DNA from 2 places in the Oerskovia sp. Root918 genome. Region 2 is predicted to be linked to the other one. Evidence: predicted binding sites of a transcription regulator. Region 2 holds the regulator's gene; the other holds the start of a gene.
The links. The regulator HspR, encoded in region 2, represses chaperone genes until heat shock. The targets are predictions, from matches to a motif close to AAGTTGAGTCNNNNNGACTCAACTT.

Region 1: clpB (ATP-dependent chaperone ClpB) is a predicted target of HspR. The motif match lies at 2,215-2,239, and genes of this name have one in related genera.

What each region holds. Positions count from the first base shown of each region.
Region 1 covers NZ_LMJG01000015.1:165,077-170,622, forward strand. Annotated here, with positions in the region: gene clpB (ATP-dependent chaperone ClpB) at 1-2,164, opposite strand, end outside; gene ASE27_RS20325 (hypothetical protein) at 2,450-3,055, shown strand; gene ASE27_RS16000 (alpha/beta hydrolase) at 3,272-4,231, shown strand; gene ASE27_RS16005 (hypothetical protein) at 4,332-4,664, shown strand; gene ASE27_RS16010 (cation diffusion facilitator family transporter) at 4,672-5,546, opposite strand, start outside.
Region 2 covers NZ_LMJG01000001.1:267,162-272,707, forward strand. Annotated here, with positions in the region: gene dnaK (molecular chaperone DnaK) at 1-1,306, shown strand, start outside; gene grpE (nucleotide exchange factor GrpE) at 1,303-1,932, shown strand; gene ASE27_RS01185 (DnaJ C-terminal domain-containing protein) at 2,171-3,187, shown strand; gene ASE27_RS01190 (heat shock protein transcriptional repressor HspR) at 3,267-3,761, shown strand; gene ASE27_RS01195 (DUF1540 domain-containing protein) at 3,969-4,277, shown strand; gene ASE27_RS01200 (hypothetical protein) at 4,387-5,154, opposite strand; gene ASE27_RS21105 (sigma-70 family RNA polymerase sigma factor) at 5,373-5,546, shown strand, end outside.

The DNA.
Region 1 (5,546 bases), on a different contig from region 2:
GGAAGTCGACCGTGCGGCCCTGGCCGTCGGTCAGGCGACCGTCGTCGAGCACCTGGAGCAGGATGTCGAACACCTCGGGGTGCGCCTTCTCGACCTCGTCGAGCAGCACGACCGAGTACGGCCTGCGCCGCACGGCCTCGGTGAGCTGGCCGCCCTCCTCGTAGCCGACGTACCCCGGAGGGGCACCGACCAGGCGCGAGACGCTGTGCTTCTCGCTGTACTCCGACATGTCGATGCGCACCATGGCGCGCTCGTCGTCGAACAGGAAGTCCGCGAGCGCCTTCGCGAGCTCGGTCTTGCCGACGCCCGTGGGGCCGAGGAACAGGAACGAGCCCGTGGGGCGGTCGGGGTCGGCGACGCCTGCGCGGGAACGTCGTACGGCGTCCGACACCGCGGCGACCGCAGCCTTCTGCCCGATCAGGCGCTTGCCGATCACGTCCTCCATGTGGAGGAGCTTCTCGGACTCGCCCTGGAGCATGCGGCCCGCGGGGATGCCGGTCCACGCGGACACGACCTCGGCGATCTCGTCCGCACCGACCTTGTCGGCGATCATCGGCGCCTGGGGCGGCGCCGTGGCGGACTCGTCGCTGTCGATCGACGCCTCCTCCTGCTCGGCCGCCTGGAGCTGCTCCTGGAGCTGCGGGATCTCGCCGTACTGGATGCGCCCCGCGGTCTCGAGGTCGCCCTCGCGGATGGCCCGCTCGACCTGGACGCGCAGCTCGTCGAGCTTGGCGCGCAGGTCGCCGACGCGGTTGTGGCCCGCCTTCTCGGCGTCCCAGCGCGCGGTCAGCGCAGACAGCTCCTCGCGGCGGTCGGCCAGGTCGGCACGCAGCTTCTCGAGGCGCTCGCGCGAGGCGGGGTCGTCGGACTCGGAGAGCACGACCTCCTCCATCTCGAGGCGCGTGACGGCGCGCTGGAGCACGTCGATCTCGATGGGCGACGAGTCGAGCTCCATGCGCAGGCGCGACGCGGCCTCGTCGACCAGGTCGATCGCCTTGTCGGGGAGCTTGCGGCCCGTGATGTAGCGGTCCGAGAGCGCGGCGGCAGCCACGAGCGCCGAGTCCGCGATGGTCACCTTGTGGTGCGCCTCGTAGCGCTCCTTGAGCCCGCGCAGGATCGCGACGGTGTCCTCGACCGAGGGCTCGCCCACGAAGACCTGCTGGAAGCGGCGCTCGAGGGCCGGGTCCTTCTCGATGTGCTCGCGGTACTCGTCGAGGGTCGTCGCACCGACCAGGCGCAGCTCGCCGCGGGCGAGCATGGGCTTGAGCATGTTGCCCGCATCCATGGCGCCCTCTCCGCCCGCGCCCGCACCGACCACGGTGTGGAGCTCGTCGATGAAGGTCACGACCTCGCCGTCGGAGGACTTGATCTCCTCCAGGACGGCCTTGAGCCGCTCCTCGAACTCACCGCGGTACTTGGCGCCCGCGACCATGGCCGCGAGGTCGAGCGAGATGAGCTTCTTGCCCTTGAGCGAGTCGGGGACGTCGCCCGCGACGATGCGCTGGGCCAGCCCCTCGACCACGGCCGTCTTGCCGACGCCGGGGTCACCGATCAGGACAGGGTTGTTCTTGGTGCGCCGCGACAGGACCTGCACGACGCGCCGGATCTCCGAGTCGCGCCCGATCACGGGGTCGAGCTTGCCCTCGGCCGCGGCCGCGGTGAGGTCCTGGCCGTACTGCTCGAGGGCCTTGTAGGTGCCCTCGGGGTTGGGGCTCGTGACGCGGCCCGAGCCGCGGACCGCGGGCAGGGCCGAGCGCAGCGCGTCGGCGCTCGCCCCGGCGTCCGTGAGGATCTGCGCGGCGGGCGAGGAACCTGCGGCGATGCCGATGAGCAGGTGCTCTGTCGAGACGTACTCGTCCCCCATGCCCTGGGCCTCCTTCGAGGCCAGGTCGAGGGCGGTCGACGTCGCGCGCGACGCCGTCGGCTGCGCGACGGCCGATCCGCTCGCGGTGGGCAGCGAGACGAGCGCCGCGCGCACCTTCTGGCCGATGGCCTGGGCGTTCGCGCCCACGGCGTCGAGGAGCCCGACGGCGACGCCGCCCTCCTGCGTGAGCAGTGCGGCAAGGAGGTGGACGGGTTCGAGCTGGGGGTTGCCGGCGGCCGAGGCGGTCTGGATGGCCTCGCCGATGGCCTGCTGGGACATGGTGGTGAACTTGGTGTCCATGGGGTCTCCGGTACTTCTGGGGTCTGGGTCTACCTGGATCAACGCGACCAAACTTGAGCGTATTCCACTCAAGTCTGTCCGTCATGTCGGCAACTGTGTCTGACGGCTGCCGTACCAGCCGGTGGTTCCCCTTTTCTCGTCCCGTGATCCACGGGATGCTGGGGGCGTGACTACACGACGGCTCGAACCTTCCGCCACCCTCGCACCGGACCGCGGCGCCCGCACGACGGCACCGGCCCACCCGGGAGACCAGCTCTCCTCCGACCTCGCCACCGGGGGTGCCCTGTGAACCTCGCACTCGTCGCGATCGTGGTGATCGTGCTCCTCGGGCTCGTCGTCATCGGGCTCGTCACCTGGCTGCTCCTGCGCCCCCGCAAGGCACCCGTCGCCCAGCCGTACGGGCACGGCGCCCCCGTCGAGGGGTACCCGGCACAGCCTCCGTACCCCGGGCAGCCGTCGTACCCGGGGCAGCCGTCGTACCCGGCGCAGCCTCCGCACGCGGTCGAGGCCGGGGCCCAGGCCGTCCCGGTCGACCAGTACGCACCGCAGCAGACCCCGCCGGCCCCGCCCGGACCGCCTGCGCCGGCAGCCGGGCAGCAGTTCGCACCGCCGCACGCGCCGGCCCCGCAGGTTCCCGACGTGCCCGCCTCCGCGGTCCCGCCGGCCGCACCGGTCGCACAGCCGGAGGCGCCGGCGCAGTACGCGCCCCCGGCTGCCCACCCGCAGCCCGCGCAGACCTGGACGGCCGAGGTCACCGAGCCCTGGACCGAGCAGGCCGACGACTCCGAGCTCGACGAGACCACACGCCTGCGCGAGGACCTCCGCCCGGCACCGCCCGCGGCGCCTGCTGCTCCTCCGGCTCCGCCCGCGAGCCCCGCACCACCCGCCTGATCCGCGGCTCCCGTCCGGCGAGCAGGGCGGGAAGCTCCCGCTCGCGAGGCGGGAGCGACCGCGCGAACCCGGTCGTACCGACCGAGGGCAGCCCTCTCGGAAGGGGCTTCAGGACGAGCGAGGCACGCCTCCTCGCTCGTCCTGACAGGGCACCCCGCAAGGGGCACAATGGCGGCACCGCGATACCGCCCGAGTACGCGGGCGAAGGGCTGCACCATGACGAACGGCTGGCACCAGGACGTCCTCGGCCCCGAGTGGGTCGCCCGCACGCTCGACCTCCCCGACGGCGACACCGCGACGCTCGTCCGCAAGGCGACGCCTCCCGCGGGAGGTGAGCGCCGCCGTCGGGCCGTGCTGTACGTCCACGGGTTCGTCGACTACTTCTTCCAGGCCCACCTCGGGGACGCTTTCGAGGACCACGGCTACGCGTTCTACGCGATCGACCTGCGGGGCTACGGCCGCTCGCTCGCGCACTGGACCGAGGCGGGCAAGGACCCCAACATGGTCGACGACCTGAGTGTCTACGCCCAGGACCTCGACGCCGCGGCCGCCACGATCCGTGCCGAGGGCCACGACGAGCTCGTCGTCGTGGGGCACTCGACGGGCGGTCTCGTCACGAGCCTGTGGGCCAACGCACGACCGGGCAGGATCGCCGCGCTCGTCCTCAACAGCCCGTGGTTCGACCTCAACTCGAGCTGGTTCGACCGCGTGGTCTCCACCCGGGTGATCGACGTCGTCGGGCGCTTCGCCCCTCGCCTGAAGGTCGGGTCGCTCGACGACGCCTACGGGCAGGCGCTGCACGCCGGAACCGGAGGCGAGTGGGACTACGAGCTGGGCTGGAAGCCCCACGAGGGCTTCCCCGTCCGGGCCGGCTGGCTGCGCGAGATCCGCCGCGGGCACGCGCAGATCGCGCGCGGGCTGCACATCGAGTGCCCCGTGCTCGTCCTGACCTCGACACGGTCCGGCCCGAACAAGGGCTGGCACCCCGAGGTCATCACCACGGACAGCGTCCTGGACGTCCAGCACATCAAGGACCGCGCCCCCGGGCTCGGCGACGACGTGACGCTCGTGGAGATCGAGGGCGGCGCGCACGACCTGGTCCTGTCCCCCGAGCCGGCGCGCAGCGCGTTCCTCGACGAGGTGTTCGGCTGGCTCGACAGGCGGCTGCCCGGCTGATGCGCGGCCGCCCGGATGCGCGCTCCTCGTGCCGGCTGATGTCGCGCCTCGTCCCCGGTCGGTCGATGGTGAGCAGGTCGATGGTGAGCAGGGGGACTCGATGAGTGGGATGAGTGGGCGGACACGAGCGGCGCGCAGCGGGTTCCTCGTCCTGACGTTCACGGCGACCTTGACCGCCTGCGGGCCTGCTGGCGACCTGGGCTTCTACAACTCGAGCGCAGGGGACGTGACGGTCTCGACCGGGGACGAGGAGTTCGAGGTCGCCTCCAGCGAGGGAGCGGTCCTGCTCGACTACGGCTGCACGCCGGGCGACATCACGATCGAGCTCTCCTCGGGGCAGGTCGTGCTGGTCTCCGGGCCTGTGTGCCCAGAACAGCAGGTCGTCATCCGCGACGACGAGGTAGACCTGGAACCCGCACCGGACCGGACCTAGCCGAGGATCAGGCGAGGTCGCGCCGGCCCGGCTCGTCCGACGGCACGAGCGACCACTCGCTCGCCGGGGACACCGAGATCACGGCCCCCGCGATCACGGGCGCAGCGGTCGCCCGACGCTCGAGCGCGTCGATGCGCTCGGCGACCACGTGCTCGTCGTCGTCCCCCACGAGGTCGACGCTCGCGACCAGGTAGAGCGAGCGCGGACCCACGTACTCGAGACGCAGGTAGGTCACCCGGTCGACCTCGGGGTCGGCCAGCAGCTCGCGCAGCGCGGCGTCGCGCGTCGCGGCCCCCGCGGGCTCGCCCACGAGGAAGCGCCGGTTGCGGTCGATCAGGATCCACGAGATGACCCCGAGGATCAGGCCGACGACGATCGAGCCGATCGCGTCCGGGACGGGCGACCCCGTGACCTGGTGGAGGAAGATGCCCACGAACGCAACCACGAGCCCCATGAGCGCCGCGGCGTCCTCCGCGAACACGGCCCGCAGCGTCGGGTCGGACGTGACCAGGACGTGCTGGAGCAGGTCTCGCTCGGCCGCCTTCGCCTCCTTGCGCGCCTGCCGGTTCGCCTGCAGGAACGAGACCCCCTCGAGCACGAACGCGACGCCGAGCACCGCGTACGCGATCCCGAAGTCGTCGGCCGGCTCAGGGTGCACGAGCTCCTGGATGCCGTGCGTGATCGAGACCCCCGCGCCCACCGCGAACAGCCCGAGCGCCGCGAACATGGACCACACGTACGCCTCGCGCCCGAACCCCAGCGGGTGGTCGTGGTCCGCGGGCTTGCGCGACCGCTTGTTCGCGAGCAGGAGGAACACCTCGTTGCCCGTGTCGGCCCACGAGTGCACGGCCTCCGCGACCATCGAGGCCGAGCCCGTGATCA
Region 2 (5,546 bases):
CATCCAGGTGCGCGCGACCTCGGGCGACAACCGCCTCGGCGGCGACGACTGGGACAACCGCATCGTCGAGCACCTCATCCAGCAGGTGAAGAACAGCTCGGGCGTCGACCTGTCCAAGGACAAGATCGCGCTCCAGCGTCTGCGTGAGGCTGCCGAGCAGGCGAAGAAGGAGCTCTCGTCCGCGACGAGCACCAACATCTCCATGCAGTACCTCTCGATGAGCGAGAACGGCCCCATCCACCTGGACGAGAAGCTCACGCGCGCTCAGTTCCAGCAGATGACGCAGGACCTCATCGACCGGACCAAGGCGCCGTTCCACGCCGTCATCCGTGACGCCGGCATCTCGGTCAACGACATCGACCACATCGTGCTCGTGGGTGGTTCCACCCGCATGCCCGCCGTGACCGAGGTCGTCAAGGAGCTCACGGGCGGCAAGGAGCCCAACAAGAGCGTCAACCCGGACGAGGTCGTGGCCGTCGGTGCCGCGCTGCAGGCCGGTGTCATCAAGGGCGAGCGCAAGGACGTCCTCCTGATCGACGTCACCCCGCTGTCCCTGGGCATCGAGACCAAGGGTGGCGTGATGACCAAGCTCATCGAGCGCAACACGGCCATCCCGACCAAGCGCAGCGAGGTCTTCTCGACCGCCGAGGACAACCAGCCGTCGGTGCTGATCCAGGTCTTCCAGGGTGAGCGCGAGTTCGCCCGCGACAACAAGCCGCTGGGCACGTTCGAGCTCACGGGCATCGCCCCGGCCCCGCGCGGCCTGCCGCAGATCGAGGTCACCTTCGACATCGACGCGAACGGCATCGTCCACGTCGGCGCCAAGGACCGCGGCACCGGCAAGGAGCAGAAGATGACCATCACCGGTGGCTCCGCGCTGCCGAAGGAGGACATCGACCGCATGGTCAAGGAGGCCGAGGAGCACGCGGCCGAGGACAAGAAGCGTCGCGAGGAGGCGGAGAACCGCAACCAGGCCGAGGCGTTCGTGTACTCGACCGAGAAGCTCGTCGCGGAGAACAAGGAGAAGCTCCCCGCTGAGGTCGTCACCGAGGTCGAGGCCGACATCGCGTCGGTCAAGACGGCGCTCGAGGGCACCGACGCGGAGGCCGTGAAGTCGGCCCACGAGAAGCTCCTGGCCTCGAGCCAGAAGATCGGCGAGGCGCTCTACGCCGCGGCGGAGCAGGAGCAGGCCGCGGGCAACCAGGGCGCGGCTGACGCCGACGCCGCTGCGGCCGCCGGAGCCCCGTTCGCGCCCGACGAGGACATCGTCGACGCGGAGATCGTGGACGAGGACGACAAGAAGTGACGAGCGACGCCCAGGGCCCCGAGGAGCACGGCTCCGAGGACCAGCCCTTCCACTTCACGGACAAGCGCAAGGTGACCCCAGAGGGGCAGCCCAAGGAGGCTGCCCCCGAGGGGGCCGGCTCGGCAGGTGACGACGCCGAGAACGACCCGCTGGCGGGGCTCGACTTCGAGCCCACCGGTGAGGCCGGGGACGACGCAGCGCTGCTGGCTGCGCAGTCCGAGGCAGCTGCCCACCTCGACGCCCTCCAGCGTGAGCGGGCCAGCTTCACCAACTACCGCAACCGGTCGCTGCGTGACCAGGAGGCCGCGCGCGTCAAGGGCGTCGAGGACGTCCTGGCCGCGCTCCTGCCGGTCCTCGACGACATCGACCGGGCCCGCCAGCACGGCGAGCTCGACGGACCGTTCGTCGCGATCTCCGACAAGCTCGACGCGAGCCTCGCGAAGTTCGGCATCGAGCGGTACGGCGTCGTGGGCGAGGAGTTCGACCCGAACGTCCACGAGGCGCTCATGCACCAGGTGGACCCGCAGGCCACGTCGGCCACGGTCAACATGGTCATCGAGCCGGGCTACCGGATCGGCGAGAAGGTCGTGCGCGCCGCGCGCGTCTCGGTCGTCGGACCGGAGTAGGACGGTCGTGGGCGCCCGGTCCTCCGGGGCCGGGCACCCACGTTCCCGGTTGCCCGACGACGGAGCGCACCTTCTGCGCGAAGGTGACGCTCCGCCGTCGGGCAGGCCAGGAGAGCAGGTCCCCGGGACCTGACGCACGACAGAACGACAGAACGAGCGAACGACTGAACGAACACCAAGACTTCAGAGAGCAGACGACCACCGGCCCGCGGCCGGTGACACCACGAGAGGAGGCGCCTTGACCGGTCAGGACTGGATCGAGAAGGACTTCTACGCCGCGCTCGGCGTCCCCAAGGATGCCGACGACGCCGCGATCAAGAAGGCGTACCGCAAGCTGGCCCGCACCTACCACCCCGACCAGAACCAGGGTGACGCCAAGGCCGAGGCGAAGTTCAAGGAGATCGGCGAGGCCTACGCGGTCCTGTCCGACGCCGAGCAGCGCCAGCAGTACGACGCGATCCGTGCCATGGCCGGCGGGGGCGCCCGCTTCTCCGCAGGAGCCGGCGGGCCCGCCGGCGGGGCCGGAGGGTTCGAGGACATCTTCGGCGGCATGTTCGGCGGCGGTGGTGGCGGTGGCGGGGGAGGCCGAGTGCGGTACTCCACGCAGACCGGCGGAGGCGGAGGCTTCGAGGACATCCTCGGGTCGATGTTCGGCGGCGGGGGAGCCCAGACCGGGTTCCGTCCCAACGCGGCAAGGCCGCAGGCCGGTGCCGACGTGCACTCGTCCGCGACGCTCGGCTTCCGGCCCGCCGTCGAGGGCGCGACCGTCACCGTCTCGACCGAAGGCCGCACCGTCACGGCCCGCATCCCTGCCGGTGTGCGCGACGGCCAGAAGATCCGCCTGCGTGGCAAGGGCCGTCCGGGCGTCGCGGGCGGAGCGCCGGGCGACCTGGTCATCACGGTGCACGTCACGCCGCACCCCGTGTTCTCGGTCGATGACAAGCACAACCTGCGGCTCACGGTCCCCGTGACGTTCGCCGAGGCAGCGCTCGGCGCGACCATCGAGGTCCCGCAGCTCGACGGCAAGCCCGTCAAGGTCAAGGTCCCCGCGGGCACGCCGTCCGGACGCACGCTGCGCGTCAAGGGCAAGGGCGTCAAGACCGCCAAGGCCACCGGAGACCTGCTCGTCACGATCCAGGTCGTCGTGCCGCAGAAGCTCTCGAAGGCCGCCAAGGAAGCGGTCGAGCAGCTCGCGGCAGCGACAGACGGCGAGAGCGACGTGCGTTCGGACCTGTTCGGACGCGCCGCGGAGTAGCAGGACCCGCGCTCGACGAGGCCCCCGCAGGCCTCGTCGAGCGCCACCCCCCGAGAGCAGAATGGTGAGAGGAGGACGCATGGTCAGGAAAGAGTCCGGAGCGGCAGCGGCACAGATGCCGTTCAACGCGTACGACGACGCCCCCGTGCTCGCCATCTCGCAGGCGGCGGCGCTCGCCGGGATGCACCCGCAGACGCTGCGCCAGTACGACCGGCTGGGGCTCGTGACCCCGCGCCGCACCATGGGGCGCGGGCGCCGGTACTCCCAGCGCGACGTCGCGAAGCTCCTCGAGGTCCAGCGGCTCTCCCAGGAGGAGGGCGTCAACCTCGCCGGGATCCGCCGCATCCTCGCGCTCGAGGAGCAGGTCGACCGGCTCCAGTCCCGGCTCGACGCGCTCTCGGCGCGGCTCGAGGGCGGGCGAGTCTTCGCCGCGGGGGTCAGCGGCGACGTGGTCATGGTCCCGCGCGGCCGACGGGTCCGGCGAGGCAGCCCGGAGGACGCCGGACGAACCGTCGCAGGGCAGGGCACGGAGACCCGGGCACTCGTCCTCTGGCGGCCCGGGCGCGGGGACTGATCGCGCCGAGCCCCGCGTCGCGACGCGTGAAATGCCGGGTCGAACGCGATTCTCTTCGCATTTACGCGCGGTTCGTGTGACGTAAAAATGGCGGAATTCCGCCGAAGTGAGTGAGGCCTTGCTTCCTATACAAGGGCTGCATCAAGGAATACCGTGAAGGAAATGCACGGTTGATCTGCCCCTGTCCCTCGAGCAAGGAGAAGTCCCATGAGCAGCCTGATGGAGTTGCCCCAGGTCGTCGAGTGTTCGATCGACGGCTGCGGATACAACCACGAGCACGGCTGCCACGCCGGTGCCGTGACGATCGCCGCCCACGGCGGCGAGGCCGAGTGCGCCACGTTCATCCCGCTCACGGCCAAGGGCGGCCTCGAGAAGGTCATCGCCCACGTCGGCGCCTGCCAGCGCGGGGAGTGCGCCCACAACGAGTCGCTCGAGTGCAACGCCTCCTCGATCCGCGTCGGAGCCGGCCCCCTGGGCGCCGACCACGCGGACTGCCTCACCTACGCTCCTCGCTGAGCGAGTCCCGACCCCTCGCGCGTTCCCCCTCGACGCCCTGCTCGTCCCTCGCCGGACGACGGGCGTCGAGGTGTTTCCGGGGACACGGCGCCTCGAGGAGGAAGGTCTCTCAGCGCCCGAGCGCCTGGAGGAGCGACGCGGCTCCCGCGTGAGCGGTCGGGAGCGGCTCGACCCAGACGCGCGGAGGTCGCCGGAGCACCGCGGTGACGCCGTAGGAGAGCGCGGTGCGCTCGATCCGGTGCCGCAGCTCGGAGCGCACCGGCTCGAGGTCCGCGCCGCGCTCGCACAGCGCGGCGTAGACGCCCCCACCGAGCGTCGCGACGGGATGGCCCGTGCCGAACACCTCGGTGAAGATCTTGCCCATCGCGGCCGCGCGCGCGACCTTCTGCCAACCGTCGATCCGGTCGACCGCGACGTCCACGAGCAGCAGGCAGTGGGTGCGGGACGCGGGGCGTCCGCTGCGCTCGCCCGCGCCGTACGTCTCACGCAGACGCTGCACGAGGTACTCGGGGGTGGCCAGGCCCGACCGCGGGTCGGTCGTGAGCGGGACCAGGAGGCTCGGCTCGTTGCCGCGGACCCATCCGGTGCTCAGGGCGCGCAGGGTGTCGAGCTCGGGCTGGGTGCCCCAGGCGCCGAACAGGCACGCGAGGTCGTCGATCGTCTCGCCCATGCTGATGCCGACGTGCCCCCGAGCCTCGCCGAGCCGGTCGGCGGCAGGGGCCGTGGGGCGTCCGTCCGTCAGCGCCTCGGCCAACGCTTCCACCGCAGGGTGGTACCAGTCGCCGGGGCGCAGCCAGACGGAGTCCATGCTCGCCGCCTGCCACTCGGCGAGCAGCGAGTCGACGGCTGGCTGGGGGTAGCCAGGTCGTAGGTCCATACCCATGAGACCCCTCAGGCCGACACTCATGACGCGATACCGACCGAGCACTTTGGTTTCATCCGCTCGGAGGTCCGGGCGGTTCGCGAGGATCGCCCCTGCGAGGATAGGACAAGCAGCGCATATCGCCCGTGAGACGTTGAAAACACTGGGGTTCGTGACGTCTACTATGAGCGAGAGGAGCCTCAACTGCACGAGGCGCAGTCAGGGGCGAGGGAATGACCCAGGTCGAGACGTACGCGGACGGCGCTTCGACGAGCGACGCCGAGCTGATCACCGCCGTGCGCGGTGGCGACCACTCCGCGTTCGGTGCACTCTACGAGCGGCACGCCGCTGCCGCCCGTACCGTGGCGCGCCAGTACGTCCACTCGACCTCGGACGCGGACGACGTG